Regions from separate parts of the Streptomyces sp. CNZ287 genome, predicted to be linked through region 2. Evidence: riboswitches for the same ligand, from Rfam matches in the RefSeq annotation. Region 2 holds a riboswitch; each other region holds the start of a gene.

Region 1 (7,734 bases), on a different contig from region 2:
GACCAGATGGTCCGGTCCAGTCGTCCCAATGCCACCGGCGGTGAGCGGCGGGTCCGCTGGGTGCTGCGGTGGCTGCCGGCCGTGCTGATCGTCGTGGGAGCGGTGTTCTTCTGGTTCACGCCGGAGGGGCTGAGATCGTTGCCGGTCTTCGAGACCACCCCGCTGGTCGCCGCTGCGCTGCTCACTCTGCGCGGCACCGTCGCCGTCGCCGTCGCCGCCCTGGTGGTGAACGTCGTGCTCGAAATCCTCCACGGCACCGCCACGAGGACCCACGCACTCACCCATATGGTGTCGCAGGCCGTGCTCGGTGCCCTGGCGGTCGGCATCAACGTCCTCATCCAGCGCAACTACCGCCGGCTGACCTCCGCCCGCCATGTCGCCGTCGCCGCGCAGCGTGCCGTGCTGCCGAATCCGCCGGACGGCTTCGGCACGCTGCGGGTCGCGGCCCGCTACCAGGCCGCGGACGCCGACGCCCGGATCGGCGGCGACCTCTACGCCGTGCAGGAGGGCCCGTACGGCGTGCGCTGCATCGTCGGCGACGTACGCGGCAAGGGGCTGGAGGCGGTGGAGTCCGTGGCGGTCGTCATCGGCGCCTTCCGGGAGGCGGCCGAGGAGGAGGCGGGGCTCGCGGGAGTCGCGCGGCGGCTGGAACGCGCGCTGCAGCGCCAGGAGACGGGGCGCAGCGGCCTCGACCGGGTGGAGGGGTTCACGACCGCGGTGCTGGCGGAGGTCGACCGCGAGGGCGGCGCGCTGCGGCTGCTCAACCGCGGCCATCCGGCGCCGCTGCTGCTCGGGCCGGACGGCGCGGCGCGCACGCTGCACCCGCACGAGCACGCGCTGCCGCTGGGCATGGGCGACCTGGGTACGTGGCCGGACGAGCTGATGGAGGAGGAGTTCCCGCCGGGCGCGGCGCTCGTTCTCTTCACGGACGGCGTGACCGAGGCGCGGAACAAGGCGGGCGTCTTCTACGATCCGCTGACCCGGCTGGACGGCCGGCTGTTCGACGGGCCGCACGAACTGCTGGACACCCTCCTGGACGACGTGACCCGTTATACGGGCGGAAGGATCGCGGACGACATGGCGCTGTTCGCCCTCGCCCGCTCCCGTACACCGTTCGCGGAGCCGCCGGACTCGCCCCCGGCCGCACACGCTCCGTAGCGGAACAGCGCCCCTCCGCATAACAACTGATGCACGATCAGCTAACGACCGGACCTCACTGCGCGTAATCAGGGCGTCAACTTGTCCGTTTCCGCTGGTGCATGCCCGGATCGTCCGCGGTGAAGCACAACTGAATAACGGGAACGACTTGGAATCGAACGCCGTCGTCCGCTAGCGTGCGGTAACGCAGCGCGGTCGTCACTGCCGTCGCAAGAGGCGGCACCGTGCGCCGTCGCCGAATCCCGCACGAGTCACAACTGCAGCAACGGCAACACCTAGGGAACCGGGGAACCACCACCTTGGGGTGAATCGGGCCAACTTCCGCGAGGAAGCGGCCCGTAGGAGACCTTCCTGCTCCGAACCCGTCAGCTAACCCGGTAGGCGAGAAGGAAGGAAAGGAGTACGCCTTCGTGGCGTCCTACAGGTCTGGGCCTGGCTACGGCCATGGCTATGACGATTACGGCTACGACGGCTATGCGCCCGGCGGCCACGCCCCCGAGGGGTATGCGCCCACCGGTCACGCCGCCGAAGAGCCGGTCGACGAAGTCCTCCCCGAGGACGACCTTCCCTCCCGCGGCCGTCGGCGCCTTCCCCGGCAGCGCGGCGGCAGCATGGCGCGCAGCGGCGCCGTACTCGGCGTGGGTGTCTTCGCCGCCGTCGGCGCGGGCAGTATGGCCACGGCGCAGGAGAAGCCGCCGGTCGCGATATCCATGCCCGACCAGGTCGACACCGTGGCGAACCGGATAGGCGCCCAACTCCCCGACGCGGAGAGCCTGCCGGGCGTCGGCGACCTGATGCCGAGCGAGGAGGAGCCCGCTTCCGACTCGGTCGTCACCACGGCTCCGCTCACCCAGGTCAGCTACGCGAGCGACACCGACACCGCGAACCAGCCCGCCGACTCCGGCGAGGCGCTGCGGGCCCGCATCCTGGAGCAGGCCGAGCAGCAGCAGGCGGAGGCCGACGCCTCCGCCCGCGCGGCGGCCGAGGCCGAGGCCGCCAAGCAGGCGGCCGAGGAGGCCGCCGAGGCGAAGGCGGCGGAAGAGGAGCGCCAGCGCCGCCTGGAGGAGGAGCGCCGCCGCAAGGCGGAAGAGGAAGCCCGCCGCAAGGCGGAGGCGGAGCGCCTCGCGAAGCTCGCCGCCAGCTACGTCGCCCCGGTCGCGAACTACACGCTCACCTCGACGTTCGGCGAGTCCGGCGACATGTGGGCCGCGGGCCACACGGGCCAGGACTTCGCCGCCTCCACCGGCACCCCGGTCAAGGCGGTGCACGGCGGCACGATCACCGAGGCCGGCTGGGCCGGCTCGTACGGCTACCGCATCGTCCTCACGCTCGAGGACGGCACCGAAGTCTGGTACTGCCATCTGTCCTCCATCATCCAGTCCTCCGGCGAGGTGACGACCGCCGACGTCATCGGGCGCGTGGGCGCCACGGGCAACGTCACCGGCCCGCACCTGCACCTTGAGGTACGACCCGGCGGCGGGGACGCAGTGGACCCCCTCGCCTGGCTGCGCAACAACGGCGCCCCGGTCTGATCCACCCGGCGGGCCCAGCGCCCCGGCCCTCACGGCCGGGACGGCCACCCGCCGCACGGACCGCAAGCCCCCATAACCCCTCTCCCACGTCTCCGGCGTGCCCGAACGCAACTTCCCCCGTGGCGTCCGAGCACGCACCGAGACCGCCGGCGGCCCTGGTGGCCGACCCCCCGACACCAGGGCCGTCGGCACTTTCCCGGGACCTACTCCCCGGGCCCGCAGAGGCAGAACGGATGCCCGGCGGGGTCGGCGAACACCGGGCAACTGCCCCCCGCCTCGGAGAGCCGCGTGGCCCCGAGCCGCAGCGCCAGCTCGCCGGCGGCGGTGGAGTCGTCGACGCCGAAGCAAATGTGCATCTGCTGGGGGTAGGTGCGGTCGAGATCGGGCCAGAGCGGCGGCCGGTAGCCTTCGACTTCCTCGAATGCCAGCCGTGGAAAGCTGTCTTCGTCCTTGGCGATCACCATCCAGTCCTCGCGGATGACCCGCATGCCGAGCAACTGCGTGTAGAAGTCGGCGAGCTGACGGGCGTCGGCGCAGTCGAGCACGATGTTCCTGACGCAGGCGTCCATGGCGGCAGCCTGCCACGCACGGCGGACATCGCGGGCAGACCAGCGGCGGCGATTCAGGCAGCCGCGGTGGCAGAGGCAGTGACCTCGGCAGCGGCGCTGGAGGCCCCGGCACTCGCTGCCGCACGGGCGGCAGCATCGGCAGGGTGGGATCCCCCGGCGGCGATCTCACCCAGGGCGGCGCGGATGGCGTGGAGCATCCGCTGGGGCCGCTCGAAGGCATCGGCCGCGGTGAACCGGAGCATGCGCCGGACCTCGGGACAGCGCCCCAGGTCGTTGAAGCGCTCGACGTCGGCCCGATGGGCGGCCCGGCCGCCGTGGAAGCCGTAGCCCTCGATCTCGACGACGAGCCCCGCCACCGGAAAGAAGAAGTCCACCCGTATCCGCCGCCCGTTGGGCGCGGTGAACGGCACTTGGCTGAGCGGCCGCAGCCCGGCGTCGTACATCCGCAACCGCGCGACGGTTTCGGCGGGCGAGCCGGAGCGAGGATCGACGAGCGCCAGCCGCTGCCGCGCCTGGACCACACCCCGCCGCTGCCCGATGCCGGCAAGGGCCTCGGAGACCGCATGCAGATCGGTCACCTGCTCGCGCCACCGCCGCGGCCACCCTCCGCCGGGCGCCAGGGGCCGCCGGGTCAGGGCGGACTCCACGGCCACGAGCGCGGCGTCCCGCTCGGCCGTACGCAGCAGGTCGACGAGGGTCCGCGACGCGTCGGTCACGCGCAGCCCGGCGACGCTGACGATCTCGTCGTCACTCAGGGCGGTCCGATGCAGCAGGCACCCCTCGGGCGCCCGCCCCCGCGACCGCACGTGGGTGAACTCGGGCCGCACGGCGAGGACTTCGACCCCGAGGAGATGAGCCGCGGCACTGTGGCTGACGACCAGCTCCGGCCGCCCGGCCTGCGCCACCCGCAACCGCAACCGCAGATCAGGAACCCGCCCCGGCTCCACCCACACCCCGGCCCGAACCTTCCGCCACCCCTCTTTCCGCAACCGCCGCACCAACACCCCGGACGACCACCCGGCCGCCAACGCCTCGGCACAAACCAACACCCCACCATTCGCCGCCGCCAACGCACCCAGCGACCCAAGTTCCCCCGTCATGCCCCCACCCTCTCCCGGATCCCCACCCTCCGCTTCCCCCTGTGGATAACTCCCGGACCATGGACCTTCGGGCAAGGTCAGAAGCGCTCGGCGAACTCTCCGGCCCGAACGCCCGCAACGAAGGCCCGCCACCCCGCGGCAGAGAACGCGAGGGCAGGTCCATCGGGATCCTTGCTGTCCCGCACGGGAACAACGCCCGAGGCGGCAACGACCGGCGCCCACTCGACACACCCGCCGCCATCACCGTTGCTGTAGCTGGACTTGACCCAGTGGATCGTGCTCATGTCGAGAACGTCTCCTTTATCGACTGGATGAGCTCCGCAGAATCCTTGGGCGACAACGCGTACGCCCTGAGCAGATCGTAGGCGCGCCGACGCGCGTCGACCAGTTCCGGATCCTCCAGCAGTTGACCTGTCCCGATGCTCTCTTCATAGGCGACAAAGGTCCCGCGTTCCAGCGTGAACAGTGCTAACGAGCCACCCAGCAAGGCGTGTTCTCCGTGCACAAACGGAAGCACCTGCACCACCGTTGTCTCCGTGTGCGTCAACTTGTGCAGCCGGTCGAGTTGCTCGCCCATCACACCAGGTCCTCCAACCGGACGACGCAGCACTGCTTCGTCCAGAACAGCCGAGAACTCGGGCGGTCGATCGGATGCCAGCAACGCCTGCCGTCCCATGCGGGCGGTAACCATCTCCTCGATCTGGTCGCCGGTGGCCCGGGGCTTCTGCGCCCGGAAAACAGCGCGTGCGTAATCCTCCGTCTGTACGATCCCAGGCACCAGGACTCCCGCGTACTCGCCGATGGCGCGTGCCTGAGCTTCCAGCTCCATCCTTCGCCGGTACTTGTCCGGGTGCACCTCGTGTCTGGCGAGCGCGTAAAGCCTCTGGAAGATCCCATCCGTCCCGAAGGCCGCGTCCAGCGCCGCGGCCAGATCAGGCGGCGGCATGTAGGCGGCCACCTCAATCCGCGCCAGGTGGCTTCGGCTGTACTTCACGACCTCGGCCAGTCCTTCGAGACTCATGCCGGCGTGTTCGCGACAGCGGCGCATTTCGAAGCCGAAGAGGTGGCGTGCTGATCGGTCGGGGGTCAACTCGCGTGGTCGTTGTGCCATGGAGGTCCTCGTCTCTCAACGGTGGTCTTGGGACACCCATCCCCTTCAAACCCTACGCACGTTGGGCGACTGTAGAGATACGGAGAGCAACAATCAAAGGATCGTGACCGGAGATGCACAAGACCGACCACCCCGATCGCACTGTCTGGGGCAAGTGCCTGGTGCGTAAGCGCTGGGAACTGGACTTCCCTGCCCACCCCGAGGAGGTTGTCGGACTACGCCGCGTTCTCCAACGCCACCTGCGGCTCTGGGGCTTGCCACATGTGGTTCACGCTGCTCAACTCTGCGTGACCGAACTTGTCACCAACGTCATCTGCCACGTGGGCACCGGCGTCCCGGTCACGCTCACGACCTCGATGCGGGACACCCGCCTTCGCCTCGAACTCCACGACCCCGGTACGAACTCAGTCCCGATTCTGGCCAAGCCAACCCCCGATGACGAAACCGGTCGGGGCCTACTCCTCGTCGCCGCCACGGCCGCCGACTGGGGTGTGGAACTCCGCGACGACGGCAAAACCACCTGGGTAGAACTGGCCACGGGCCTCGACTCCCCAACCGCCCACGCAGGTGGCGACCGCGTCACCGCCGCCGAGGCCCTCCTCATCCTCTACCGCCAACAACACCACCGCACCCTCCGTGCCAACTCTCCCCTGAGCGCGGCCATCCTCGAAGACGCCGCAACCCACCTCATCGCCGACGTCCTCCGCTGGCTGGAGACCCACGGCTGTGACCCGGACACGGCGTTGGCGCGGGCGGAGTCCTGCCTTGAGGATGAAATCGCCACCACCTCACGCTGACTTCAGGCGTGGGCCCCTGCGGGAGAATCCGGGGCGCTGTCGCGGCTTGCCCAACGGGAACGGTGCTGGCGGACGTAGGTCACGTCTATGGCGTGGCCGGGATTCACGGTGAGGGGCGAACGCTCGGCCCCCGTCAGTCCGTTGATCACCATCAGTGAGTCGGAGAGTTGAAGCGCTCCTCGATCGAATCGCGCGTGGCAGTTCGGGCAGAGGCAAAGCACATTGCTTGGGGTGTCCGGCCCGTCGTGAGGTCTGCCGAGAGCCTGGATATGTGCGCCTTCGCTGAAGGCGACATCGGGGGGTGAAACCACTATTCGTTCGGCGCAGATCTGGCACCTGTTGTCGTACAGATCCTTCACTTGCCGTACGACCGAAGAGTCTCGTTTGAGCTGTTCCCGCTCGATGTACTCCCGCGTTCGCGCTCCCGCGCCCGTCGGAGTATCAGCAGGGCCGGTCACGGGGCGGGGGACAGGGCGCTCCCCCGGGCGGAGCTTCGTGAGCCTGAACTGGCATATTCGGAAGCCCTCTTTACCTATCGTGAACCAGTGCTCCTGGACCTGCCACAGGCCCCGATAGCGGTACCCCCCTTCGGCCCGTCGTCGCTCTATGCGGAGTCCTTGGATGACGCGGATCTCCAGTCCTTTGACCTGCGAAACGACGAGTGCCGCTGTGCCGCGCGTGTCGAAGTGCTGGTCAGCTATCTGGAGGCGGCTGTTGCGGTCTCGACCACCGGCCCCCGTGTAGATGATCTCCTCGTCGCCGTAGACATCGTCCACGTACCCGCCGGAGAGCACTATTGAGTCCGCGCCAGTCTTCTCGGTGCCGGAGATGCCCTGGTCTTTGAAACGGTGGAGTCCGGCTTCGTACAGGGCGCGATGCGACGGGAACCAGTCGCCGTCCGCGACGCCTGCTGGCTCGCCGAAGAAAGCGTGCTTGGTCTGTTTCGGCACGAGGCTCCTCGTCCCTTCCTTGCCTGCATGCGCGGGCGGGCCGCTGTAGGGGATGGGGGCATCGTAAGGCGGCCCTCTGACAGCGTGGGAAGGCCGGGCGACTGCGCGTCAGGGGCGTGGGGGGTGGGGTGGGTGCGCAGTGCCCTGACGTGGGGGCCAGGGGTGGGGGCGGGGTGGGTTGGTGGTGTAGGCGGCTCTGGTGAGGGCGGGTTGGGCTAGCGCCTTGTTCTGCCACATCGCCGTCAGCAGCGCCTGTTCGCGGGTCGCGTAGTCCTTCGCCGGGCGGCCCTGCGTCGCCTGCGCGCGGAGCAGGGCCAGGGTGGTCGCCGCGCGTTCGTAGTCGGCGACCGCGCGGCGGGCCTCCTCGCCGTGGGCGTGGCGGGCCAGGCTGCGGGCTATCTTGCGGATGCGCAGCGAGGAGAGGGCCACCGGTTCCGCGGGGACCAGCCAGCCGGCCTGGGCGTAGGCGGGGAGCTGGGTGCGTATCGTGCGGAGTTTGCCGCCGCGGGACCAGACC
Region 2 (7,734 bases):
CCCTCGGCCGGCGTCGCTCACCTCCGCGTGCCGTGCCCCGCATCGGGGTGCGGCTGGGCCGAGAAGTATGCCCAGCGAACGCGCGTACGCGACAGCAGCCGCGATCACGCGGTCGTGACGGCAGAGTGCCTGCGCCATGGCGCGTACGAGGTCACCATCGCTCCAGACGGCGGCGGGTACCTCGACCTGGCCACTTTGTACCGGAACCTGGTGAAAGAGTTGTCCCTCGGCGACAAGTACAGCGGCACGCTCCACGTGATGGTCAAAGGCGGCGATTGGGTGTTCGGCTCGCAGCTCGTCGACGGAGCCCTACAGGCTGTCGGTCTCGCCCCGCAGCAGCTTCCCGCCCGGTTGTTCTGCCCGCAGGTCATCACGGACACGGGGGCGAAGCTGTCCAAGTCCCTCATCCGGGAAGGGCATGCGCCCTTGCCGGACCGCGCGGAGCCCTGGATGCTCGACACCCGAGAATGGCCCGGCACGTTAGCCGACTACGTCAAGCGCCTGCTCGGCATGACCGAGATCGTGCTCTCAGACCCGCGGCACTTCTTCCGTTCGTACTCCGTCGGCGAAGTCGGCCGACTGCTGACCGCACCAGCGACCAGGAGCGTTCCCGCCCCATGACCGGAATCACGGCTCGCGTTCACGAGCTCAATCTCTACCGGCAGTATTTCGATCTTGTCGCGGCGGGCAGAAAGTCCGTCGAGGTAAGGGTCAAGTATCCGCACCTCGCCGACCTCGCCGCGGGCGACGTGATCCGGTTCCGGATCAAGGGCACCGCGGAAACTGTCGACGTACGGGTCACCCGGGTCAACGAGTACCCGACCTTCGAGGCGCTGCTCGACGGCGAGGGGCCGGAGAACGTCAATCCGACAGCCCCGCGCGCGCAGCAGCTCGCGAACATTCGGAGCATCTACGGCCCCGAAAAGGAAGCGCTCGGCGCCCTCGCCCTCAGCATCACCCGCGTCATGGCAGGTCAGCGGCCCCCATCAGGCTGAGGCGCACCGGTACGCGATCCCGTCCAGGATGTCGTGTTCGCTGACGATCACCTCGGGGGCGCCCGTGCGCTCCATGACCGACAGCAGGACCAGGGCGCCCGCGGCGATCACGTCGACGCGGCCCGGGTGCATGACCGGGATGGCGGCTCGTTCCTCGTGGGTGGCCTTGAGCAGGGAGTTCGTGATGTCGCGGATGCGCGCCACCGGGACGCGGGCGTGGTGCAGGGCCATCGTGTCGTAGGCCAGGAGGTCCATGGCGATGCCCGCGACCGTGGTGACCGAGCCGGCGAGGCCGACCAGGGTGGCGGTGTCGCGGAGCGGGACCGCGGCTTCCGCCGTGTCGAGGGCCGCGGCGATGTCGGCCTTCGCCGCCTCGATCTGCGCCGGCGTCGGGGGGTCGGCGAAGTGGTGGCGTTCGGTGAGGCGGACGCAGCCGATGTCGACGGAGCGGGCCGCCGCCACGTCGTCCGTGCCGGCGACGAACTCCGTCGAGCCGCCGCCGATGTCGACCACCAGGTACGGCCCCGGCACCCGTCCCGACAGCTCCTTCGTCGCGCCGGTGAAGGCCAGCGCGGCCTCCTCGTCGCCGGTGATGACCTCCGGGCGGACGCCGAGGATCTCCTCCACGCCGCGGGCGAAGTCCGCGCGGTTCTCCGCGTCGCGCGAGGCGGAGGTGGCGACGAACCGGGTACGGACCGCGCCCAGCCGCTCGATGATCTCCGCGTACCTGCGGCAGGCCGCGAAGGTCCGCTCCAGCGCCTCCGGCGCCAGCCGGCCCGTACGGTCCACGCCCTGGCCCAGCCGGACGATCTCCATCCGGCGGTCCAGGTCCTTCACTTCGCCGGACCGCGTGTCGACGTCCGCGACCAGCAGGCGGATCGAATTCGTACCGCAGTCCACGGCAGCCACTCGGGTCATACCTCATCCTCCCCGGATTCCTCTGACGTCACGCACGGGCCCTTGGCCCACCACTCCGGCAGCATCGCCAGCGCCTCGTCCCCCAGCGGGTTCACCCCGGGCCCCGCCGCCAGCGCGTGGGCGACCAGCACGTGCAGGCACTTCACCCGGTCCGGCATCCCGCCCGCGCTCGGGAATCCGGCCAGCTCGGCGATCGCGTCGCGGCGGGCGAGGTAGTCCTCGTGGGCCGCGCGGTACGCCGCCGCCAGCTCCGGGTCCGCCGCCAGCCGGGCCGTCATCTCCTTCATCACGCCGTCCGCCTCCAGCGTGCCGATCGCGGAGTTCGCGCGCGGGCACGTCAGGTAGTACAGCGTCGGGAACGGCGTGCCGTCGGGCAGCCGCGGGGACGTCTCCACGACGTCCGGGTTTCCGCACGGGCAGCGGTGCGCCACGGCGCGCAGGCCGCGCGGGGCGCGGCCCAACTGCGCGGCCACGGCGGCGGCGTCGGCCGCGGTGGCGGGGGTGTGCTCGGTGGGCGGCGGGGGCTTGTCCATCTCTCCTCGTTCAGCCGGGCGGTCGGCGTCCGGCGTCGGGCGGTCGGCGTCGGGCGTCGGGGTTCGGCGGCGGCGTTCGGCGGCGGCGTCCGGGCGGCAGGTGGCCCGCGTCGGGTCCGGCGTTCCGCGGCGGGCGGAGTCCGCGTCCGTACGCGCCTCAGCGCCGGCCGTCCGCGGCGTCCAGGCCGTCCCACAGGTTCTCGTACCACGGCCTGTCCACCGCCTCCCCCTCCTCGCCGGAGCGGGCGGAGCCGGTGCCGTCGCGCATCAGGTAGCCGGTCTCGCCCGGCAGCACGTAGTGCAGGTGCTCGCGGGCCTGCCGGCGCACGTACTCCGGGTCGTTCCAGCGGGACTTCTCGTCCCGCAGCTCCTCGACCCGCTGCTCGGCCTGCGCCTTCTCCCGCTCCAGCTCGGCGACCTCGGCGCGCTGGGCGATGTACTGGCGCAGCGGGTACGCGAGCGCCACCACCAGCGAGCAGACGACGAGCGCGAGCACCGCGGCCCGCCCCGTCAGCCGGCTGCGCCGCGGCGGGCGCGCGCGGTAGACGCGCTCCGAGACCCGGCTGACGGCCTGCTCGCCGAGCAGCTTGAGCCGGGTGGTGGTGGAGAAGCGCTCCCTGGCCATGTGCGTCGCGTCCTCCCCGGGCGGCAAGCGGTGGTCGGCCCCGGTCGCACCTTACGCGGTGCGGCCGGGGCCGGGGGCGTCCGACGCCGATGTCGTACGGGTCGGCCCGTTCAGCCGTTCTTGTAGCGCGGGAAGGCGCTGCGGCCCGCGTACTCGGCGGCGTCGTCGAGGATCTCCTCGATGCGCAGGAGCTGGTTGTACTTGGCGACCCGCTCGGAGCGGGCGGGGGCGCCGGTCTTGATCTGGCCGCAGTTCGTGGCGACGGCCAGGTCGGCGATGGTGACGTCCTCGGTCTCGCCGGAGCGGTGGGACATCATGCACTTGAAGCCGTTGCGCTGGGCCAGCTCGACGGCGTCCAGGGTCTCGGTGAGCGAGCCGATCTGGTTCACCTTGACCAGCAGCGCGTTGGCCGAGCCCTCGTCGATGCCGCGCTGGAGCCGCTCGGGGTTGGTGACGAAGAGGTCGTCGCCGACGATCTGCACCTTGTCGCCGAGGCGCTCGGTCAGCACGTGCCAGCCGGCCCAGTCGTCCTCGAACAGCGGGTCCTCGATGGACACCAGCGGGTAGTCCGCGACGAGCTGCTCGTAGTACTCCGTCATCTCGGCGGCGGAGCGGCCCTTGCCCTCGAAGACGTACACGCCGTCCTTGTAGAACTCGGAGGCGGCGACGTCGAGCGCGAGGGCGACGTCCTGGCCCGCGGTGTAGCCGGCCTTCTGGATCGCCTCGATGATGAGGTCCAGCGCGTCCCGGTTGGAGTCGAGGTTTGGCGCGAAGCCGCCCTCGTCGCCGAGTCCCGTGGACAGGCCGCGCTCCTTGAGGACGGCCTTGAGCTGGTGGTAGATCTCCGCGCCGCAGCGGACGGCCTCGGAGAACGACTCGGCGCCGATCGGCGCAATCATGAACTCCTGGATGTCCACGTTGGAGTCGGCGTGGCTGCCGCCGTTGAGGATGTTCATCATCGGCACCGGCAGCACGTGCGCGTTGGGACCGCCGAGGTAGCGGAACAGCGGCAGGTCGGATGCCTCGGAGGCGGCGTGCGCGACGGCGAGGGAGACGCCGAGGATGGCGTTGGCGCCGAGGGAGGACTTGTCGGGGGTGGCGTCGAGGTCGAACATCGCCTGGTCGATGAGGCGCTGCTCGGTGGCGTCGTAGCCGACGAGCTCGGGGCCGATCTGCTCGATGACGGCGAGCACGGCCTTCTCGACGCCCTTCCCGCCGTAACGGGCCTTGTCCCCGTCGCGCAGCTCCAGGGCCTCGAAGGCGCCGGTGGAGGCACCGGACGGAACGGCAGCACGGCCGGTGCTGCCGTCGTCGAGGCCGACCTCGACCTCGACCGTGGGGTTGCCGCGGGAGTCGAGAATCTCTCGGGCTACGACGACGTCGATGGACGGCACGGTGTCTCCTTCGGAGGGATTCGCTACGGGTTCCGCCCTGAGCCTAGCCGCCCCGGGTGACGGCCCCGGCGCGCACCCGGCCGCATCCCGCGGTACGAGACGGTTCGGGCCGCGGAGCGGGGACGGGCCAGCGGACGCGGCGCGGGACGGGAGCCGCCGGGGGCGGGCCCGCGGCGGCGGGGCCCGCGGCGGCGGGTGGCGTACGGCGTGGTCGTCCCGGCCCGCGCACCGGACGGGCCGGGACGGCCGCGCCGTACCGCGGCGGCGTGCCGGGCCGCAGGCGGCACCGGTGGGCACCAGGGGGCGGCAGGCGGCGGCGGTGCACAGGGCGCGGGCGGGCCGGCCGGCTCGTGGTCCGGTGCGGCCCGCCCGCGCGGGGAGCTAGTTCACCTTCAGCTTCTGTCCCGGCCGGATCAGGTCCGGGTTCTCGCCGACGACCGGCTTGTTGTCCTCGTACAACTGCTGCCAGCTCTCCGCGCCGTGCCGCTGGGCGATGTCGTCGAGGGTGTCGCCCTCGCGGACCTCGTAGTAGAAGCCGCGGAAGACCGTGCGGGACTCCGGCTGCGTCTGCTCGGCGGCGCCGCTGGCCTCGGTGCCCTCCGGGGCCTCCTGCGGCGCCTGCTCCTGCGCCGCCGGGGCCGGCAACGTCTGGGCCTCCTGCGGCTCCTGCGGCGGCTGCGGCTGCGGCTGCTCCTGCGGCGGCGGCTGCGGGGCCTCCTGTGGCGCCGGTGGGACGATCTGCCCGGCGGCCGGACCGCCCGCCGCCAGACCCGCGCGCGGGCCGCAGTTGGGCCACGCGCCCGGTCCCTGCATGGAAAGCAGCCGCTCCGCGACGGCGATCTGCTGCTGCTTCGACGCCAGGTCGGCGCGCGGGGCGAAGCTGCGGCCGCCGGCGGCCTCCCAGCTCGACTGGGAGAACTGGACGCCGCCGAAATAGCCGTTCCCCGTATTCGTCGACCAATTTCCGCTGGACTCGCAGGCGGCCACCCGTTCCCATGTATCGATGGGCGCCGCGGACGCGTGCTGGGCGCCGAGCACCGGCAGCCCGATCGCGGTTCCGGTGGCGCCCATGAGAACGACCACGCGGGAGTGTGTGCCAAGGCGTGCCTGTGCGGTGGGGCGGCGGTGCTTACCCATTCCGGCAGGAAGAAGCATGGTGCTCTTTTCTCACCGACGCCTGCGAGGTGAGCTGTCGGGTGCGGGCTGTGAGTGCCCGGCCGTACGTCATACGTGCGGCTTGACCCCAAGCCGTCCGGTCCGCCTTCTCGTTGGACCGGAGCGGCGCTTACCGTGGGTCCCCCGCTCCTGTCAGCGGTGCTTCATGCACAGGTGGCCCGGGTGAACGCCGACAGGATTCGGCGTGAGGCGATCACCGGGGCTCGCGTTGGCGAGCGATGTGACGGTAAGCACATAGGCGTGTGCGATTCAAAGACCTCGGAAAATGCCACGCCCGGTTTTAGGTCCGTCAGGTAGCCCGGTCAGCCGATTACGTCAAATATGACTAATCCGCGCGGCCTTCACCCGTCGACTGTTCAGTTCCCGCTCAATTCGAGTTCCTGACCAGGCTTGATGGTGTCGGGGTCCTCACCGAGGGAGTTCTTGTTCCCGTCGTACAACTCGGACCATCCGCCCGACAGGGAATGCTCGCTGGCAATATCCGAGAGGGTGTCACCCGGTCGGACGGTATAACTGCCGCCGCCCGCCGCGGCGTCGCGTCCCGAGGCGTCGCTCTTGCGGTCCCCGCCGCGCTCGTCCGCGTCACCGGGGATCTCGGCGATCCACTCGCGACCCGGCTCCGGCGGCTCGGTCTCGTCGGGCGACTGGGAGGCGCCGGGGGTCTCGACGGCCTCACGCGGGGCCCCGGGGGAGCCCGGCGAGGACGGGGCTCCGGACGGGGCCGGGGTCGCGGAGGCGTCCGGGGCGCGGTGCCGGCCGGAGCCCTCGCCGGAGGCGGTGTCGTCGTCCCGGCCGCTCCGTTCGCCGGAGCCGCCGTCGCGCTCGTCCGGGTCCTGGCCGCCGCGGTGCTTGCCGCCGCCCTTCCGGGAGTCGTCGCCGTCCTTGCGGTCGCGCTCGTCCTCGCGGTCCGTACGCCCGTCCTCGTCCTGGCCACGGGAGTCGTCGTCCGGGCTCGGGGCGAGGGTGGGCGGCGCCGTCGGCAGCAGCGGCAGCTCGGCGCCGGGGTCGACCTCCGGCACCCCGCCGTCGCCGTCCAGCCCGGCGTCCTCGGCGCACTCCGGCCACGCCTTGTCGGCGCCCATGCCGGCGAGAATGCGCTCGGCGACCGTGATCTGCTGCGCGCGGCTGGCGTAGTCGGGCTGCGAGGCGAACTCCTCGCCGCCGTACTCCTGCCACATGTCCATCGTCAACTGCAGGCCGCCGTAGTACCCGTTGCCCTCGTCGGCGCTCCAGAGCCCGCCGCTCTCGCACTCGGCGACCCGGTCCCACGTGCCGGCGTCGGCGGCGCTCGCGCCACTCGCGCCCAGCAGCGGCAGGGCGAGACCCGCCCCGGTCGCACCGGCCGCGACGACGAACGCGGGGGCCTGGCGGGGACGTCGGTGGCGTCCGTTACCCGAGCGCATGCGAGTGCCTTTCGTTCCCTGTGTGTTCGAGCCAGTGGCCGAACTTAATACCGAACCACCGCCGATCACAAGTTGATCGCCTGATAGTCACGCGCAGATCACAACGAACGCCCGAAGTGCACCGGAAGCGTCCGCAGGCCCCGCATGATGAGCCCGCCGCGCCACCGCAGTTCGGATGTCTCGCCCGCCAGCCGCAGGTCGGGAAGGCGGCGCAGCAAGGTACCCAGGGCGGTCTGCGCCTCCAGTCTTGCGAGGGGGGCGCCGAGGCAGTAGTGGATGCCGTGGCCGTAGCCCACGTGCTGATTGTCACGCCGGGACAGGTCCAGGGTGTCGGGGTCCGCGAAGCGCGCGGGGTCGCGGTCGGCGGCGGCCAGCACGACGAGCACGGGGTCGCCCACGGCGACGCGCTGCCCGCCGATCTCCAGCGGCTCGGTCGCGAACCGCCACGTCGCCAGCTCCACCGGGCCGTCGTAGCGCAGCAGTTCCTCCACCGCGGAGGGCAGCAGCCCGGGATCCGCGGCCAGCCGGGCGCGCTCGGCGGGGTGGGTGAGGAGGGCGTACGTCCCGTTGCCGATCAGGTTGACGGTGGTCTCGAAGCCGGCGAAGAGCAGGATGAACGCCATGGCGGCGGCCTCGTTCTCCGTCAGCTTCTCGCCCTCGTCCGAGGCGCGGATGAGGCCGGAGATCAGG
Region 3 (7,734 bases), on a different contig from region 2:
CGAAGCCGACCGCCTCGCGCTCCTCGTCCTCCCGGATCAGCCCGAGCGGCGGACCCTCCTCCGGGCCGACCGCGTTGCCGCCGCCCTCGCCGCGGGTGACGGTGAGCACGCCGGTGCTCAGCCCGTGCTGCTCCCGCCACTGCCCGAAGGTCGAGAGGTTGCCTGCCTCGTCGTCCGGGTGCGCGCCGACGAAGAGCACGTCGTTGTGGGCGCGGTCCCGCCGGCCGCCCGGCGCCCGGCGCGGGCGCGGCACGCTCCACTCGTCCGCCCACGCGGACGGCGCGGTCGCGCCCAGCGCCGTACCGACGATGCCGGACACCAGCGCGGCCGAGACGACCCGCCTGCTCGGCCCCGACCCATCCCCGTCCTGCGCCCGAACGGGCTCCGTTCTGTCCCCCTGCGCCGAGTTCGTCACCGATGGCCTCCCCTTGACGTACGTGGTGAGTCCCGCTTGATGAGGCTCACAACCGCCCTTTCTAAGCCAGACCGGGAGCCGGGGCAAGGGGTTTGTCAGGACATCTTGTCAACTGGATGTCAGGGGACTCCTCCCCACGCGTCCCGCGGCATTCCCAACTGCCCGCGCGGGAACGGGAGTACGAGACACATCGCACCGTGTGGGGCAGAGTGCGGATCGTCTGCACCGATGCCGGGGCGTCATGCCCGGGCCTCATCGCGAGGAAGCCGTGACCGCCACGGGCGCGTCGGCCGCAAGCGGCAGTCGCGCGCGGCCGGACGGGTAGCGGTCCCGGCACGTCCGAGGCGATCAGCGCAGCGCCGGTACGGTGCCGCCCGCTGCCCAGTCGACGCCCACCCCGCGCAGCCCGCCGCACCACCCGCCGGCGATCTCCGCGAGCCGGGCGGGGCCCGGCGGGGTGCGGCCGCGGCCGATCGCGTACCGGGCGAGGGCCGGCCCGGTCTCGAACGGCGGCGGCCAGGCGTGCGCGTCGGCCGCGCCGGCCTCCGCCAGCGCCGTGAGCAGTGCCGGCAGCCGCCCCCGTACGCGCCCCAGGGTCTCCTCGAACTCGCCTGTACTGCCGCGGCGTACGGTCAGGACCGCCCACGCCGCGTGCCGCCGGTGCAGCGGCGGCGGCGCCAGCAGCTCCGGCCAGGGGTCCGCGCCGGTCTCCGCCGCCTGCTCCAGGAAGGTCCAGGCGCGGTACAGCTCGTCGGCCAGCAGGTCGCGGAAGCCGGCGGTCACCTGCCCGGTGCAGGTGCGGACCGGCTCCGTGGGGGTGAGGACCGCCACCGGCGCCTGCGGTGCGGCGGCCGCGGCGTCGAGGGCGACCGGAATCCGCCAGTCCCAGGCGGCCCAGGTGCCGAAGAAGTCTGTCGGCAGTCCGGCGCGGCCGGGTCCTCGGCCTCGCGTACGGTACGGGCCGCCAGCACCGACCAGGCCAGCCCCGGCAGTCCGCCGAACGGCGCCGAGTCGAGGCCGCGGGCCCTCGCCCACGCCTTCACCCCGGTGGCCAGCCGGGCGAAGGCGGGGCGCCGGGCGGCGACCGCGGCGTTGCGACGCCTGGCACGCACGCTCGCTGCGTTGTCGGGGTCGGCCGAAGAGGCCCGCTATGCGGTCGGCCCTCCGCCTTGCGATCGCACGCACCAGACGCCTGGGGGTACCGCCCACGCGCGCTTGCGCGCTGTGGGGGAGCCCGCCCAGAGGGCGGACGGCGCTATGTGCCAGACAGGGCCCAGAAGCGCCCGGCGGCGCCGCTCCAGCGAATAACCCGGCTGCCCGGGCGGGGCCCGGGTCAGGGGAGCAGGGACTCCCGCAGCACCCGGCCCTCCGACTGCGCGGGCGGGGCGACACCGAGGATCGCCGACATGGTCGCCGCGAGGTCGACGTGGCGCGGATCGCGCGGCGCACGGCCGCGCCGGATCCGGTGGCCGGCCAGGATGAGCGGGACCGCGGTCTCCGCGCGGCTTCCGTGGCGGCCGTCGAAGCCCTCGGCCGGCGGGGTGAAGGAGAGCGCGTACGGCGCCGCCAGTTCGAGCACCAACTGGCCGTACTGGGGCGCCATCCGCAGCGCCGCCTGGTCCGCCTTGGTCAGCACCGCCGCGACGCCTTCGGCGTCCGCGAGCGCCGCGCGGGCCCGCTCGATCGCGGCGGCGTCGGCGGCCCCCGCGCCGAGGAGGTGCACGGAGGCGATGCTGCCGCCGGAGACCAGGACGGCATCGGTCTCCGGCGCCGGCCGGCCGCCGGACCCGATCACCTCGGGCGTGAAGCCCGCGGTGGCGAGGGCGGCGACCGCCTGCGCCGCCATCGGCGTCTTCCAGCCCGTCATGCCGTGGTCGCCGGTGACCACCCAGGTCGTCCGGCCGTAGAGGCCGAGGTCCTTGACCGTCCGGATCAGCCGCCCGATCCCGGCGTCGGTCTCGCGCAGGGTGTCGAGCATCCGGGGGTCGTCGGGCCCGAACGCGTGCCCGTCGCCGTCGAGGTCGCTGGAGTAGACCGCCAGGAAGTCCGGTCGCCGGGTGAGGGTCACCGCGGTGCCGCCGCTGTCGACGGGCCGCCCGGTGAGCATCGCGACCGCGTCGTCGACGCGCGCGCCGATGCGCCCGCCGGGCTGGGTGTAGAGGCCGTCGGGATCGCCGTACGAGGTGCCCTTGTCCTGGAGGATGAACCACTGCGCGGACCCGATCCGGATGCCCTGCGGCCGCCACGCCTGGGCGAGGCCCTCGACCGCGCTGTCGCGGCTCTGGCCGCGGGCGACGCCGGCCGCCTCGTCGTAGTAGTAGGCGGCGTTGCGGGTGCGGTCCGGGTGGGCGCCGCAGGAGACGGCCGTCCACGACTGGTTGGTGATGCTGGCCATCACGCCGGTGCTGGTGGTCAGCGAGCCGGCCCGTACCAGCGACGTCAGGTGGGGCATCGGCGCACGGCCGTCGAGGTAGTCGATGCCGAAGCCGTCGAGGGCGACGAAGATCAGCAGGCCGCGCGTGCGGGCGGCGTGCGCGGGCACGGCGGCGAGCGGCGACGCGAGCGCGCCGGCCACGGCGCCGGCGAGGACACCGCGTCGGGAGAGAGAGGTGGCGGACATGGGGCGACCGTAGAAGCGAAACGCTCCCGGCCGGCGAGCACGGGGTGAACGGGCCGCGAATTCCCGCGTCCGTGCCGTCCGGACGCGCCGCGGGCCTCACCGCCGGAGCGGAGGGCGCCGGTGGGGACACCGGCGCTCTCCGGTGGGTCAGTACGGCCCGTAGACGTTGTCGATCGAGCCGTACCTGTCGGCCGCGTAGTTGCACGCGGCGGTGATGTTGGCGACCGGGTCGAAGCTGTCGGTCGAGGTGCCGGGTACGTGGTAGGCATCGAAGGTGGGAGCGATGACCTGGAGCAGGCCCTTGGAGGGCGTGCCGTTCACGGCGTTGATATCCCAGTTGTTGATGGCCTGCGGGTCGCCAGCGGACTCCCGCATGATGTTGCGGTAAATGCCGTCGTAGGTTCCCGGGATGCCGTGCTCGGCCATGATGTCGAGCGACTCCCGGATCCAGCCGTCGAGGTTGTCCGGGTAGCTCGTGACGGACGCGCTCGTGGTCTTCAGGCCGGACTCGGATTCCTTCGGCTCGCTCGTGTCGGCCTTGGCGCCGAGGGAGAGTTCAAGGCCGGGGAGGATGAAGTGCGGGTTGTCGCCGACGGCCTCGCGGTTGTCCTTGTACAGCTTCTTCCAGCCGCCGCGTACGCCTTCCTTGTCGGCGATCTTCGCCAGGGAATCTCCGGCGACCACGGCATAGGTGGCCGCTGCCGCGCCGGTGGTCGCCGCGGCGGGGGCCTCGGCGCGTACGCCGGTCTGGGGGGCGGAAGCGGGGACGGAGCCGGCGGCGGATGCCGAGGACGCGCCGATCAGCGGGGCGGCGATCGCGACGCCGCTGACGCCGGCGAAAGTGATGCCGCGGCCGATCAGACGCAGCTTGGGACGGCGGTGCTTACCTCTTGCGGGCATGGGTCTTTCTCCTCCTGCGCCTGCGAGGTGAGCTGTCGGGTTCGGGCTGGAGATGCCCGGCCGCACCGCGGTGCGACTTCACCCCAAGCCGTTCCGGAATCCGGGCCGGCGACTTACCTATGGGTCCCCCGCTCCTGCCGTGTGTCATTAGGGAACGGTTTCCGGATGGCGGCAGGATTCGGCGTCCACCCGGCTGGCGGAGACTTAAGCATGTCTTTCCGGTCCGGACAAGCTGCGGAACTCGTCCGGCCAATACGGGACCGGCTCACGGGCCGGATGGGCGCCGCCGCGGAAAGCGGAGAGGGCCGCAACTCGCTTTCGGAACACGGAAACTGTGAATTCCCCCCGCCGGTGCCCGCGGCCGAACGTGATTCGCGTCACCGGACGGAGGGGGCCAGTCGGTCAGAGGCGGGGGGGGGGGGGGCGATCGGGGGCGAATCCTTCAAATAGTACGTATCGCCCGTCGGGGAATATCCGACAAGTCCGTTTGTTCTTGGCCGTCCGGTGACGCGTATGAGCGGCGGGAATTCACGAATTCATCGCGGAGAACCCGTTCGCCCGTGAGGGCGAAGGGGCGTCAACTGCCCAAGGGGAAAGGACGTTTTCCGGATCGCCGCCGGATTGCGGGCGGAAAAGGGGGAGTTGGCGGCGCCGCCGGAAAGGCACTCGCCAACTCCCTCAGCACTCCACCACGTTGACCGCGAGGCCGCCGCGGGCCGTCTCCTTGTACTTGACCTTCATGTCCGCACCCGTCTCCTTCATCGTCTTGATGGCCTTGTCGAGGGAGACGAAGTGCTGGCCGTCGCCGCGCAGTGCCATGCGGGCCGCCGTGATGGCCTTGACCGCCGCCATGCCGTTGCGTTCGATGCACGGGATCTGGACCAGGCCGCCGATCGGGTCGCAGGTCAGGCCCAGGTTGTGCTCGATGCCGATCTCGGCGGCGTTCTCGACCTGTTCCGGGGTGCCGCCGAGGATCTCGGCGAGGCCGCCCGCGGCCATGGAGCAGGCGGAGCCCACCTCCCCCTGGCAGCCGACCTCCGCGCCGGAGATGGAGGCGTTCTCCTTGAAGAGCATGCCGATCGCGCCGGCCGCGAGGAGGAAGCGGACCGCGGTGTCTTCCTCCCCGGCGCGGCTGTCCCTGCCCGGTACGAAGTCCGCCGCGTAGTGGAGGACCGCGGGGATGATGCCCGCCGCGCCGTTGGTGGGGGCGGTGACGACGCGGCCGCCGGCGGCGTTCTCCTCGTTGACCGCCATCGCGTAGAGGGTGACCCACTCCATCGCGTGCGCCGCCGGGTCCCCCGCCGCGCGGAGCTGGCGGGCCTCGCCGGCGGCGCGGCGGCGGACCTTCAGGCCGCCGGGGAGGATGCCCTCCCGGCTGGTCCCGCGGGCGACGCAGTCGCGCATGACCCGCCAGATCTCCAGCAGCCCGGCGCGGATCTCCGCCTCGGTGCGCCAGGCGCGCTCGTTCTCCAGCATCAGCGAGGAGAGCGACAGGCCGGTCTCGCGGGTGCGGCGCAGCATCTCGTCCGCGGTACGGAACGGGTGCTTCAGCACGGTGTCGTCGAGCTTGATCCGGTCCTCGCCGACCGCCTCCTCGTCGACGACGAAGCCGCCGCCCACCGAGTAGTAGGTCTTCGCCAGCAGCGTCCCGCCGTCCGCGTCGTACGCGGCCAGCGTCATGCCGTTCGCGTGGTACGGCAGCGAGCGGCGCCGGTGCAGGACGAGGTCGGCGGAGGCGTCGAAGGGGATCTCGTGGTCGCGCCCTATCTCGGCGCCCAGCAGGTGCAGCCGCCCGGTGGCGCGGATGCGCTCCACCTCGCCCTCGGCCCACTCGATGTCGACGGTGCGCGGCGAGTGGCCCTCCAGGCCGAGGAGCACGGCCTTGGGGGTGCCGTGGCCGTGGCCGGTGGCGCCCAGGGAGCCGAAGAGTTCGGCGCGTACGGCGGCGGTGTGGGCCAGCAGGCCCTCGTTCTTCAGCCGGCGCGCGAACATCCGGGAGGCCCGCATCGGGCCGACCGTGTGCGAGCTCGACGGGCCGATGCCGATCGAGAAGAGGTCGAAGACGGAGATGGCCACTCGGGACTCCCTTGTCCTTGCGTGGGGCGTGCGCGTGCGTGGTGCGGGTGGTGACGGGTTGCGCGTACGGCCCCGGGCCCGGCCGCCCGCCGCGTCGAAGCGGCGGGCCGCCGGGCCGTACGGGCTACAGGCCGGGGTACAGCGGGTGCTTCTGCGCCAGGGCCGTGACCCGGGCGGCGAGTGCGGCCGTCTTCGGATCGTCGGAACCCCAGCGGGTGAGGGGTGCTTTGAGGGCTTCCGCGATGACGTCGGCGACCTCCTCGAAGTCCGCGGCGGTGAAGCCGCGGGTGGCCAGCGCGGGCGAGCCGATGCGCAGGCCGGAGGTGATCATGGGCGGGCGGGGGTCGTCCGGGACCGCGTTGCGGTTGACGGTGATGCCGATCTCGTGGAGCCGGTCCTCGGCCTGCTGGCCGTCCAGCTCGGACGCGCGCAGGTCGACCAGGACCAGGTGGACGTCCGTACCGCCGGAGAGCACCGAGACGCCGGCCGCGCGGGCGTCGTCCCGCAGCAGCCGCTCGGCCAGGATCCGGGCGCCGTCCAGCGTGCGCCGCTGCCGCTCGCGGAACTCCTCGGACGCGGCGATCTTGAAGGACACCGCCTTGGCCGCGATCACGTGCTCCAGCGGGCCGCCCTGCTGGCCGGGGAAGACCGCCGAGTTGATCTTCTTGGCGAGGGCCTGGCGGGAGAGGACGACCCCGCCGCGCGGGCCGCCGAGGGTCTTGTGCGTCGTGGTGGTGACGATGTCCGCGTACGGCACGGGGTTGGGGTGCAGGCCCGCGGCCACGAGACCGGCGAAGTGCGCCATGTCGACCATCAGCAGCGCGTCGACCTCGTCGGCGATCCGGCGGAAGCCGGCGAAGTCGAGCTGCCGCGGGTACGCCGACCAGCCGGCGATGATCAGCTTCGGCCGCCGCTCCTTGGCCAGCCGCTCGACCTCGGCCATGTCGACCTGGCCGGTCTCGGCGTCGACGTGGTAGGCGGCGACGTCGTACAGCTTGCCGGAGAAATTGATCTTCATGCCGTGGGTCAGGTGCCCGCCGTGGGCCAGGTCCAGGCCCAGGATCGTGTCGCCCGGCTTGAGCACCGCGAACATCGCCGCCGCGTTCGCCGACGCGCCCGAGTGCGGCTGGACGTTCGCCGCCTCGGCGCCGAAGAGCGCCTTGACCCGCTCGCGGGCCAGCTCCTCGGCGACGTCGACGTACTCGCAGCCGCCGTAGTAGCGGCGGCCGGGATAGCCCTCGGCGTACTTGTTGGTGAGGACCGAGCCCTGCGCCTCCAGCACGGCGACCGGGGCGAAGTTCTCCGAGGCGATCATTTCGAGGGTGGACTGCTGGCGCTTGAGTTCGGCGTCCACGGCGGCGGCGACCTCGGGGTCGACCTCGTGGAGCGAGCCGTTCAGAAGGGACATGGGACCTTCCGGGGAAAGAAGAGGGACGCGGTCGGGCGGGGCTGCGGCGGCGGAGCTCAGCCCGCGGTGAACTCGGTGTACTCGGCGGCGGACATCAGGTCGGCGGCCTCGGCCGAGACGCGCACCCGGAAGAGCCAGCCGTCCTCGAACGGGCCGGAGTTCACCAGCGCCGGGTCGTCCACGACGTCCTGGTTGGTCTCGGTGACCTCCCCGGTCACCGGCGCGTAGAGGTCGGAGACGGACTTCGTCGACTCCAGCTCGCCGCAGGGCTCGCCCGCGGTGACCGCGGCGCCCACGTCCGGCAACTGGACGAAG
Region 4 (7,734 bases), on a different contig from region 2:
GCACGGGTGCCACGCCCGCCCTGGCGCGTACCCGGTCCACCAGAGCGCGCATCGCCGCCACCGGCAGCCGGGTGCCCGCGTACCAGGCGACTCCGTCCCCGTACGCGTGCCTGGTGACCGCAGGCCGTCCGGCCAGCTCGCCCGCGCCGAAGGCTGCGACCTCCTCGGCGCCTTCGAGGTCGATCGCCTCGGACCACAGGTCTCCGCTGCCGGTCAGCGTCCCGGTCAGCGGCAGGTGCTGCCCCTCGGCCAGCGGCCAGAACTCCTCGACGCGCAGCCCCAGCACCTCGCGCAGCGGCGCCGGGTAGCCGCCGAGGTGGACGCGGTCGCAGTCGTCGGAGATGCCGGTGAAGTACGAGACGAGCAGGTGGCCACCGGCGCGTACGAACTCGGTCAGCCGGGCGCCCGTCTCCGTGCTCATCAGGTACAGGTTCGGCACCACCACGAGCCGGTACGCGGACAGGTCGCGGTCCGGCGGCACCACGTCGCACTCCACGCCCGCGTCGAAGAACGGCCGGTAGTGGCGGCGCAGCGTCTCGGCGAAGTCCAGGTCCGCGGACGGGTGCGAGCCCTGCTCCAGCGCCCACCAGCTGTGCCAGTCCGCGAGCAGCGCCACCTCCGGGCGCGAGCGGGCGCCGGCGAGCTGCGGCACCGCGGCCAGCTCCCGGCCCAGCGCGCGCACCTCGCGGAAGATCCGGGTGTCGGTGCCGGCGTGCGGCACCATCGCCGAGTGGAACTTCTCGGCGCCGCCGGGGGTCGCCCGCCACTGGAAGTACAGCACCGCGTCCGCGCCCTGCGCGACGGCCTGCCAGCTCCACAGCCGCATCGTGCCGGGCGGCTTGGGGCTGTTGCGGGCCCGCCAGTTGACGGCGCTGGGCGCCTGCTCCATCAGCATCCAGGGGCGCCCGCCGCCCGCCGAGCGGGTCACGTCGAAGGCGAGGGCCGCGCCGACGTGTGTCTCGGGGTCGTACGGGTCCTGGTAGAAGTCCAGTGCCTGGACGTCCTCGTGCGCCGCCCAGGCGTACGGGTCGACGGGCTTGTGCAGCGGCATGTGGTTGGTGGTGACGGGCACGTCGGGGGTGATCCGGCGCAGCGCCTCCTTCTCGGCGAGGTAGCACTGCAGCAGCGCGTCGTCGCAGAAGCGGGCGTAGTCCAGCACCTGGGCCGGGTTGGGGAAAGTGGGGGTGGTGCGCGGCGGGAACACCTCCTCGAAGGTGCCGTAGCGCTGGGACCAGAAGGTGGTGGCCCAGGCGGTGTTGAGCGCCTCGACGGTGCCGTAGCGCTCGTGCAGCCAGCGGCGGAAGTCGGCGGCGGAGACGTCGCAGTAGCAGCGGGGGTTGGAGCAGCCGTACTCGTTGCCGATGTGCCAGCTCTCCAGGGCGGGGTGGGTGCCGTAGCGGGTGGCCAGCTCGGTGACCAGGCGCACGGCGTGCTCGCGGTAGACCGGGCTGGAGGGGCAGAAGTGCTGGCGTGAGCCGGGCCACCTGCGGACGCCGTCGGCGTCCTGCGGCAGCACCTCGGGGTGTTGTTCGGTCAGCCACGGCGGCGGGGAGGCGGTCATCGTCGCCAGGCAGACGCGGATGCCGGCGCCGTGCAGGTCGTCCAGCACGCGGCCGAACCAGTCGAAGTCGTACGCGCCGGGCCGCGGTTCGACCAGCGCCCAGGAGAAGATGCCGGCCGTGACCATGGAGACCCCGGCCTCCTTCATCAGCCGGATGTCCTCGGCCCTCACCTCCTCCGGCCAGTGCTCGGGGTTGTAGTCGCCGCCGAAGTGGATGCGCCCCACGCTGCCTCCGCCCCTCTTGCTCAATTCTTAAATTACGAATTAACCTTGGGGAAACGTAGAAGTGCCGCGGCGGATCCGTCAACACCCGGAGCGTGAACTCGTGACAGCAGCCGGAGCCACGCAACTCCCGCACACCGCACGCTTCGACGGCCGCACCGCCGTCGTCACCGGGGCCGCCGCCGGCATCGGCGCGGCCACCGCCCGCCGGCTCGCCGCCGAGGGCGCCGCGGTCGTCGTCGCCGACATCGACGGCGACCGGGCGGAGGCCACGGCCGCGGAGATCCGCGCCGCGGGCGGCGCGGCGGCCGCGGCCGCCGCGGACGTGGCGGAGGAGGACGGCTGGCCCCGGATCCTGGCCGCGGCCGCGGACTTCGGGCCCGTCGGCGTCCTCGTCTCCAACGCCGTCGCCGTCGACGTCGCCCCCGCGCACGAGACGTCGCCCGCCTCCTGGCGGCGCCAGGTCGACGTCGGGCTGACGGCCGCGTTCCTCGGCTTCCGCGCCTGCCTGCCCGGGCTGCGCGCGCAGCAGGGCGCCCCGGGCGCCGCGGTGCTGGTCTCGTCGGTGCACGCCAGGCACGGCATCCCCGGCCACCCCGCGTACGCCGCCGCCAAGGGCGGGCTGCTGTCGCTGGCCGGCCAACTGGCCGTCGAGTACGGCCCGTCGGTGCGGGTGAACACCGTGCTGCCGGGACCGGTGCTCACCCGGCTCTGGGACCGCGTCCCCGAGGAGGACCGCAGGGCCAGCGCCGCGCAGACCGCCGCGGGGCGGCTGGGCGCGCCGGAGGAGGTGGCCGCCGCCGTCGCCTTCCTCGCCGCGCCCGAGGCGTCTTACGTCACCGGTGCGAGCCTGGTCGTGGACGGCGGCTGGAGCGTCGTAAAGTCATCGGCCTGAGCGGGGGCGCCGCGGGGGCGGCGGAGCACGGGCGGGCGGGGAGCTGAGGGAGGAGCGAGGGGGCATGGCGGGTTATGCGCGCCGCGGGGTGCACGGGCAGACGGTGGAGACCCTCGCGCACCGGGTGCTCGGCGGTGAGATCGCCGAGGGCGCCACCCTCGACCTCGCCGCCCTCCAGGCCGAGCTGGGCGTCAGCCTCACCGCGCTGCGCGAGTCGCTGAAGGTGCTGGCGGCCAAGGGCATGGTCGACGCCCGGCAGAAGCGCGGCACGTTCGTCCGGCCGCGCGCCGACTGGCACCTCCTCGACGCCGACGTGCTGCGGTGGCGCTTCGAGACCGCGGGCAGGCAGCAGGGCGAGGGCGCCGCCGCGCGGGCCGCCTCCCCGCTGCTGCGCGACCTGGACGAGGTGCGCGGGATCGTCGAGCCCGCGGCGGTCCGGCTGGCCGCGGTGCGGCGCACCGACGCGGACCTGGCGGCGCTGGAGGCGGCGCTCACGGCGATGGCCGGGGCGCGGGACGGCGCGGCCGAGGCGGTCGCCGCGGACCTCGCGTTCCACCGTGCCCTGCTGGCCGCCTCGCACAACGAACTGCTGGAGCGCATGGACCAGGTCCTCGCCAGCGGGCTGGCCGCCCGCGACCGCCTGGTGCACGGCCCCGGACACCACCCGAGCGACCCCGTGCCCGGCCACCGGGCCGTGCTGGCGGCGATACGGGCGCAGGACCCGGACGCCGCGGAGGCGGCGATGCACCGGCTCCTCGCCCAGGCGGCCCGGGACCTGGCCGAGTTGTCCGCCGGTGAGCCCGGCGCCGGCTCCGCCGAGGGTTCCGCCCCCGAGCCCGCCGGCGGGTCCGCCGCGGAGCGGGCGGCCGGGGCGTAGCCCGTACGGCGAACACGCCCCGCCGCGCGGACGGATCCGCGCGGCGGGGCGAGAGGAGAATCCCGCGGGCCAGGGCCCCCCGGTATCAGTACCAGTTGTTCGCCTGCCAGAAATCCCACGCGCCGCACGGGCTGCCGTAGCGGTCGTTCATGTAGTCCAGGCCCCACGTGATCTGCGTGACCGGGTTGGTGCGCCAGTCGTCGCCGGCCGAGGCCATCTTGTCGCCCGGCAGCGCCTGCATCAGGCCGTACGCGCCGGAGGTGGGGTTCGTCGCGGTGTGGTCCCAGCCGCTCTCGCGCTCCACGATGCTGCTGAAGCAGGTGAACTGGTCGGCGGGCACGATCTCCCGGGCCGCCGCCTGGATGCCGGACTCGGTGGTCGGGACGCTCGCCTGCGACGCCTCGGTGGCGCCGCCGGAGCCCTCGGACGCCGACGAGCCGTTCGGGTCGATCGACTTGTCGACCTTGCCGCCCTCGGTGTCGACGCGCAGCTCGGTGCCGACCGTCAGTGCGGCCGGGTTGTCGCCGATGGCCTCCTCGTTGTCGACGTACACCCGCTGCCAGCCGCCGGGCACGTCGTACTTCCCGGCGATCGTGGCCAGCGTCTCGCCGGCGGCGACGGTGTGCTCGACGTAACGCTGCTGCTTCTGCTCGGTCTTGGCGGCGCTCTGGTCGGCCTCGGCGGGCTTGCTGGCGGCCTTCTCATCCCCCAGGTCCAGCTCCTGGCCCGGCAGGATCAGGTGGGGATTGTCGCCGACGGCCTCCTTGTTGGCCTCGTACAGCCGCTGCCAGTCGGGACCGAACCCGTTGTCCTCGGCGATCTCCGAGAGGGTGTCGCCCTTCTCGACCGTATAGGCGTGCGCGGCGGTCGCCGCGATTCCGCCGGCGACGGGCAGGGCTATGCCCACCCCCGCAGCGGCGGCATAGCGGCGGGTGGAGCGCGACTTGGGCGCGCGCCGGGTGCCGGTTCCGGCCATGTTGGCTCGCTCTTTCTCCGACGCCTGCGAAGTGAGCTGTCGGGTTCGGGCTGGAGTTGCCCGGCCGCGTCGTGCTGTGCGGCTTCACCCCGAGTCGGGGAGTGCGGTGCGGTGCTGCCACCGTGCTCCTGCCGACGGAGAAGTGGTTCCCCCGCTCCTGCCCGAACGGCTGTGGGGACGACGGTTCCGGGCTCCGACGGGCAGGATTCGGCGTACCGGAGCACGGTGCTCGCGTGTGCGAACGACTCGGACACTAGGAGATCGAACGGCAGATCACAAGCGGATCACGAGGATCCATGCGGACTCTGACGCTCCGTGGTGACGCGCGCACCCGTGGGGCGGTTGTGGCGCGTGTGACGTTCGGCACGCACGCTGAGGCGCAGTGCCTCCAACAGGGGCTGCCCGGCCGGTACGACGAGACCGTGCACCCCGCGCTCCGCGGCGCCGGTGAGCGCGGTCCGCCAGGCGTCGGGACCCGCGGGCGCCGCCGCCGGGGTCCAGCGCCCGGCGCCCGGCTCCTCGTAGCCGGGTCCGGCGGGGGCGAGCCGGCGGAAGGCGGGCACCGCCGGTGCGACGGCGCCGAGTTCGGCGCACCGCCGGGAGTCGGCGGCGAGCGCGAGCCGGCCGCCGCTGAGCAGCACCACGGTGGCCAGCGCCCGGGCCAGCAGCGCGGCCTGCGGCACGTGGTCGGGCAGCGCGACGACCAGCCGCGCCCGGCCGGTGGCGGCGGCCAGGGCGGCGGCGAGCGCCAGCACGTCGTGCGCCGGGTCGGGACCGCCGTCCAGCCACAGTGCGTCGGCGCCCGCCGAGTCGTACGCCGCGCACTCCGCCAGCCAGGCCGCGGGCTCCTCCGGCAGCCGGGGGAGTAGCACTCCGACGCGGACCGCAGGCGGAACCGCGCCGGCGGACGGAGGTGGAGATGCGCTCATCGCGGGCCTCCCCGGGGGCTGACGAGGGCCATCGGGGGCATACCGTACGCCCATACCCTGCGGAAGGCAGCGGTGCGGACACCCACGGTTCATGATTTCTGGAATTTCATCTGCCGTGCCCCCGGGCGCCGTTGCGCGCCCGTACCCCGGCGAACGCCGAGGGAGGGGACCCCCCCGGGGTGTCCCCTCCCTCTCTGTGCTCCCGGCCGGTGGCCCACGTCAGTGCGGGTGGGCCACACCCCCGTTCGCCGGGATGGGCTCGCCGTCCGGCTCGGACGGCGAGTGGACCGGGCGGCGCGGTTGCCGGTGCGCGGGCACCGCGCCTGACGCGGTCACGCCGGGCTCCGCGACAGCAGGAAGTCGGCTTCGCCGGCCTTGGCACCCTCGATGAACGCGTCCATTTCACCGGGGGTGTAGATGAGGGCGGGACCGTCGGGGTGTGCCGAGTGCCGTACCGCTATGCGCCCGTCCCGCAGCTTCATGGCCTCGACGCAGTTGCCGCCGTTGCCGCCGCTCCACGGCTTGTGCCAGCCCTCGGTGCCGAGGTCCGCCGCCGGCATGCCGTTGTAAATGCGTTCCATTCACAGCTCCTTGCGGAAGTCCCGGAGGATTTCCTTCGTGCGTTTAGCCGTCGCCGCCTGGGCCGCCATGTGGTCCAGGGCGGCGAGGTGTGTGGCCACCTCGTGCCGGCCGTCGAGGTAGACGGCGCCGGTGAGGTACTCGGTGTAGATCATGTCCGGCAGCTCGGGCATGGCGAACCGGAAGAGGACGAAGGGGCTGTACGTGCCCGGGTGGTGGCCGGTGCGGAACTCCGCCATCTGGAGCGTGACGTTGGGCAGCGAGGCGATGTCGAGGAGCCGGTCGACCTGCGCGCGCATCACCGCGGCTTCGCCCACCGGGCGGCGCAGGACCGTTTCGTCCACGATGACCCAGAAGCGGGGCGCGTCCTCGCGGGTGAGCAGCTCCTGGCGCTCCATGCGGAGCGCGACGTGCCGCTCGATCTCCGCGGGCGCGACCCGGCCGAGGGAGCCGACCTTCAGCACGTGCCGCGCGTAGTCCTCGGTCTGCATCAGACCGGGCACGAAGTGCGGCTCGTACGACCTGATGAGCGACGCCGCGCCCTCCAGGCTCACGTACATGCTGAACCAGTCGGGCAGGATGTCGTGGAAGCGCTGCCACCAGCCGGGCTCGTTGGCCTCCTCGGTGAGCGCGATGAAGGCGTCGATCTCCTCCTGGTCGATGCCGTACGCCTGCAACAGCAGTTGCACGTACGGAACCTTCAGCGCGACCTCGGCGGTCTCCATCCGGCGCACGGTGGCGGGGGCGACGCGCAGGGTCTTCGCGGCTTCCTCGCGCTTGAGCCCGGCCCGCTCGCGCAACTCCTGGAGCCGCTTGCCGAGCACGACCTGCCCCACGGTCGGCGCAGACCGCGGTTCGCTCACGCCATACCTCCCTGTCGGAACTGCCTCAAGCAGTGTGCCACGCCCCGGGCTTGGCGAACACAGTGCAACAGCAACTCTGAAAAATTCACAGTGGGGGTTGCCAAGTGGCCGTGGCAGGGCCATAGTTTGGGATGTGAGCCAGTCCACACAGCCGTACCAGACGGGGGTCGTGACACAGGATCCCGGCTTGCCGGGATTCCGTTCGGGGGCCGGTGCGGTGCGGTGCGGTTTCGAGGTGCCAGGTCGGGCGGACGCCGTTATGGTCGCCCGCCGGCTGGCCCGCGAGCAGATGCACCGCTGGGGGGTGGAGGGCGAGGTGGGGGAGACTGCCACCCTCGTCCTCTCGGAACTGGTGACCAACGCACTGCTGCATACGGGGAGTCGGCGCATAGGGTGCGAACTGCGCTGTAGCGCCGACCGCCTGCGGCTGGCCGTCACCGATCAGGGTGTCGAGCCGGGAAGCCTGCGGGTGCAGCGGTCGTCCGCGGACGAGCAGGGTCGGGGGCTCCTGCTCGTCACCGCGGTCAGCAGTAGCTGGGGGGCATACGACGCGCGGCCCGGCCCGGGTCTGGTGGTCTGGGCGGAGCTGCAGCGCGAGGTGTCGGCGGCCGGGGGGGCCGCCGCGCCGCGCGTTTCCGGTTCCCGTACCGGGGCCGGCCCAGCCGCCGGTGAGCGGGCGGCCGGATGATGCGCACCGAGCCCGGCGGCCGGCTCCGGCTGGCCGTACCGGGCGCGGGTGCCGCGGCCCTCGGCTGCGACGCGGTGGGCGTGTCGCAGCGGATCGGCTACGACGTCATGGCCCGGCTTCCCCGCGTGGGCTGTGTCTTCGCCG

Evidence for each region. Region 2 has a riboswitch for cyclic di-AMP ahead of FB457_RS33095 (LysM peptidoglycan-binding domain-containing protein). Riboswitches for the same ligand answer to the same signal wherever they lie in the genome.
Region 1: another riboswitch for cyclic di-AMP. It lies ahead of FB457_RS18890 (peptidoglycan DD-metalloendopeptidase family protein); the one in region 2 lies ahead of FB457_RS33095 (LysM peptidoglycan-binding domain-containing protein).
Region 3: another riboswitch for cyclic di-AMP. It lies ahead of FB457_RS31335 (transglycosylase SLT domain-containing protein); the one in region 2 lies ahead of FB457_RS33095 (LysM peptidoglycan-binding domain-containing protein).
Region 4: another riboswitch for cyclic di-AMP. It lies ahead of FB457_RS05190 (aggregation-promoting factor C-terminal-like domain-containing protein); the one in region 2 lies ahead of FB457_RS33095 (LysM peptidoglycan-binding domain-containing protein).

What each region holds. Positions count from the first base shown of each region.
Region 1 is NZ_VISV01000010.1:15,872-23,605, reverse strand. Features, by position in the region: gene FB457_RS18895 (PP2C family protein-serine/threonine phosphatase) at 1-1,158, shown strand, start outside; cyclic di-AMP (ydaO/yuaA leader) riboswitch at 1,415-1,557, shown strand; gene FB457_RS18890 (peptidoglycan DD-metalloendopeptidase family protein) at 1,569-2,690, shown strand; gene FB457_RS18885 (VOC family protein) at 2,894-3,259, opposite strand; gene FB457_RS18880 (PDDEXK family nuclease) at 3,313-4,212, opposite strand; gene FB457_RS18875 (DUF397 domain-containing protein) at 4,437-4,643, opposite strand; gene FB457_RS18870 (helix-turn-helix domain-containing protein) at 4,640-5,470, opposite strand; gene FB457_RS18865 (ATP-binding protein) at 5,584-6,267, shown strand; gene FB457_RS36265 (YDG/SRA domain-containing protein) at 6,270-7,217, opposite strand; gene FB457_RS18855 (PrsW family intramembrane metalloprotease) at 7,326-7,734, opposite strand, start outside.
Region 2 is NZ_VISV01000028.1:50,075-57,808, forward strand. Features, by position in the region: gene FB457_RS33065 (hypothetical protein) at 1-621, shown strand, start outside; gene FB457_RS33070 (ASCH domain-containing protein) at 618-995, shown strand; gene FB457_RS33075 (Ppx/GppA phosphatase family protein) at 987-1,913, opposite strand; gene FB457_RS33080 (DUF501 domain-containing protein) at 1,910-2,446, opposite strand; gene FB457_RS33085 (FtsB family cell division protein) at 2,604-3,071, opposite strand; gene eno (phosphopyruvate hydratase) at 3,182-4,465, opposite strand; gene FB457_RS33095 (LysM peptidoglycan-binding domain-containing protein) at 4,847-5,548, opposite strand; cyclic di-AMP (ydaO/yuaA leader) riboswitch at 5,625-5,789, opposite strand; gene FB457_RS33100 (LysM peptidoglycan-binding domain-containing protein) at 5,998-7,044, opposite strand; gene FB457_RS33105 (cytochrome P450) at 7,143-7,734, opposite strand, start outside.
Region 3 is NZ_VISV01000024.1:35,221-42,954, forward strand. Features, by position in the region: gene FB457_RS31320 (sugar-binding protein) at 1-415, opposite strand, end outside; gene FB457_RS31325 (hypothetical protein) at 764-1,450, opposite strand; gene FB457_RS31330 (alkaline phosphatase family protein) at 1,749-3,035, opposite strand; gene FB457_RS31335 (transglycosylase SLT domain-containing protein) at 3,183-3,935, opposite strand; cyclic di-AMP (ydaO/yuaA leader) riboswitch at 3,939-4,099, opposite strand; gene FB457_RS31340 (L-serine ammonia-lyase) at 4,614-6,011, opposite strand; gene FB457_RS31345 (serine hydroxymethyltransferase) at 6,136-7,419, opposite strand; gene gcvH (glycine cleavage system protein GcvH) at 7,476-7,734, opposite strand, start outside.
Region 4 is NZ_VISV01000002.1:215,575-223,308, forward strand. Features, by position in the region: gene FB457_RS05175 (beta-galactosidase) at 1-1,786, opposite strand, end outside; gene FB457_RS05180 (SDR family NAD(P)-dependent oxidoreductase) at 1,887-2,678, shown strand; gene FB457_RS05185 (FCD domain-containing protein) at 2,743-3,555, shown strand; gene FB457_RS05190 (aggregation-promoting factor C-terminal-like domain-containing protein) at 3,641-4,531, opposite strand; cyclic di-AMP (ydaO/yuaA leader) riboswitch at 4,538-4,712, opposite strand; gene FB457_RS05195 (LLM class flavin-dependent oxidoreductase) at 4,816-5,460, opposite strand; gene FB457_RS05200 (DUF397 domain-containing protein) at 5,793-6,041, opposite strand; gene FB457_RS05205 (Scr1 family TA system antitoxin-like transcriptional regulator) at 6,042-6,902, opposite strand; gene FB457_RS05210 (ATP-binding protein) at 7,138-7,590, shown strand; gene FB457_RS05215 (hypothetical protein) at 7,587-7,734, shown strand, end outside.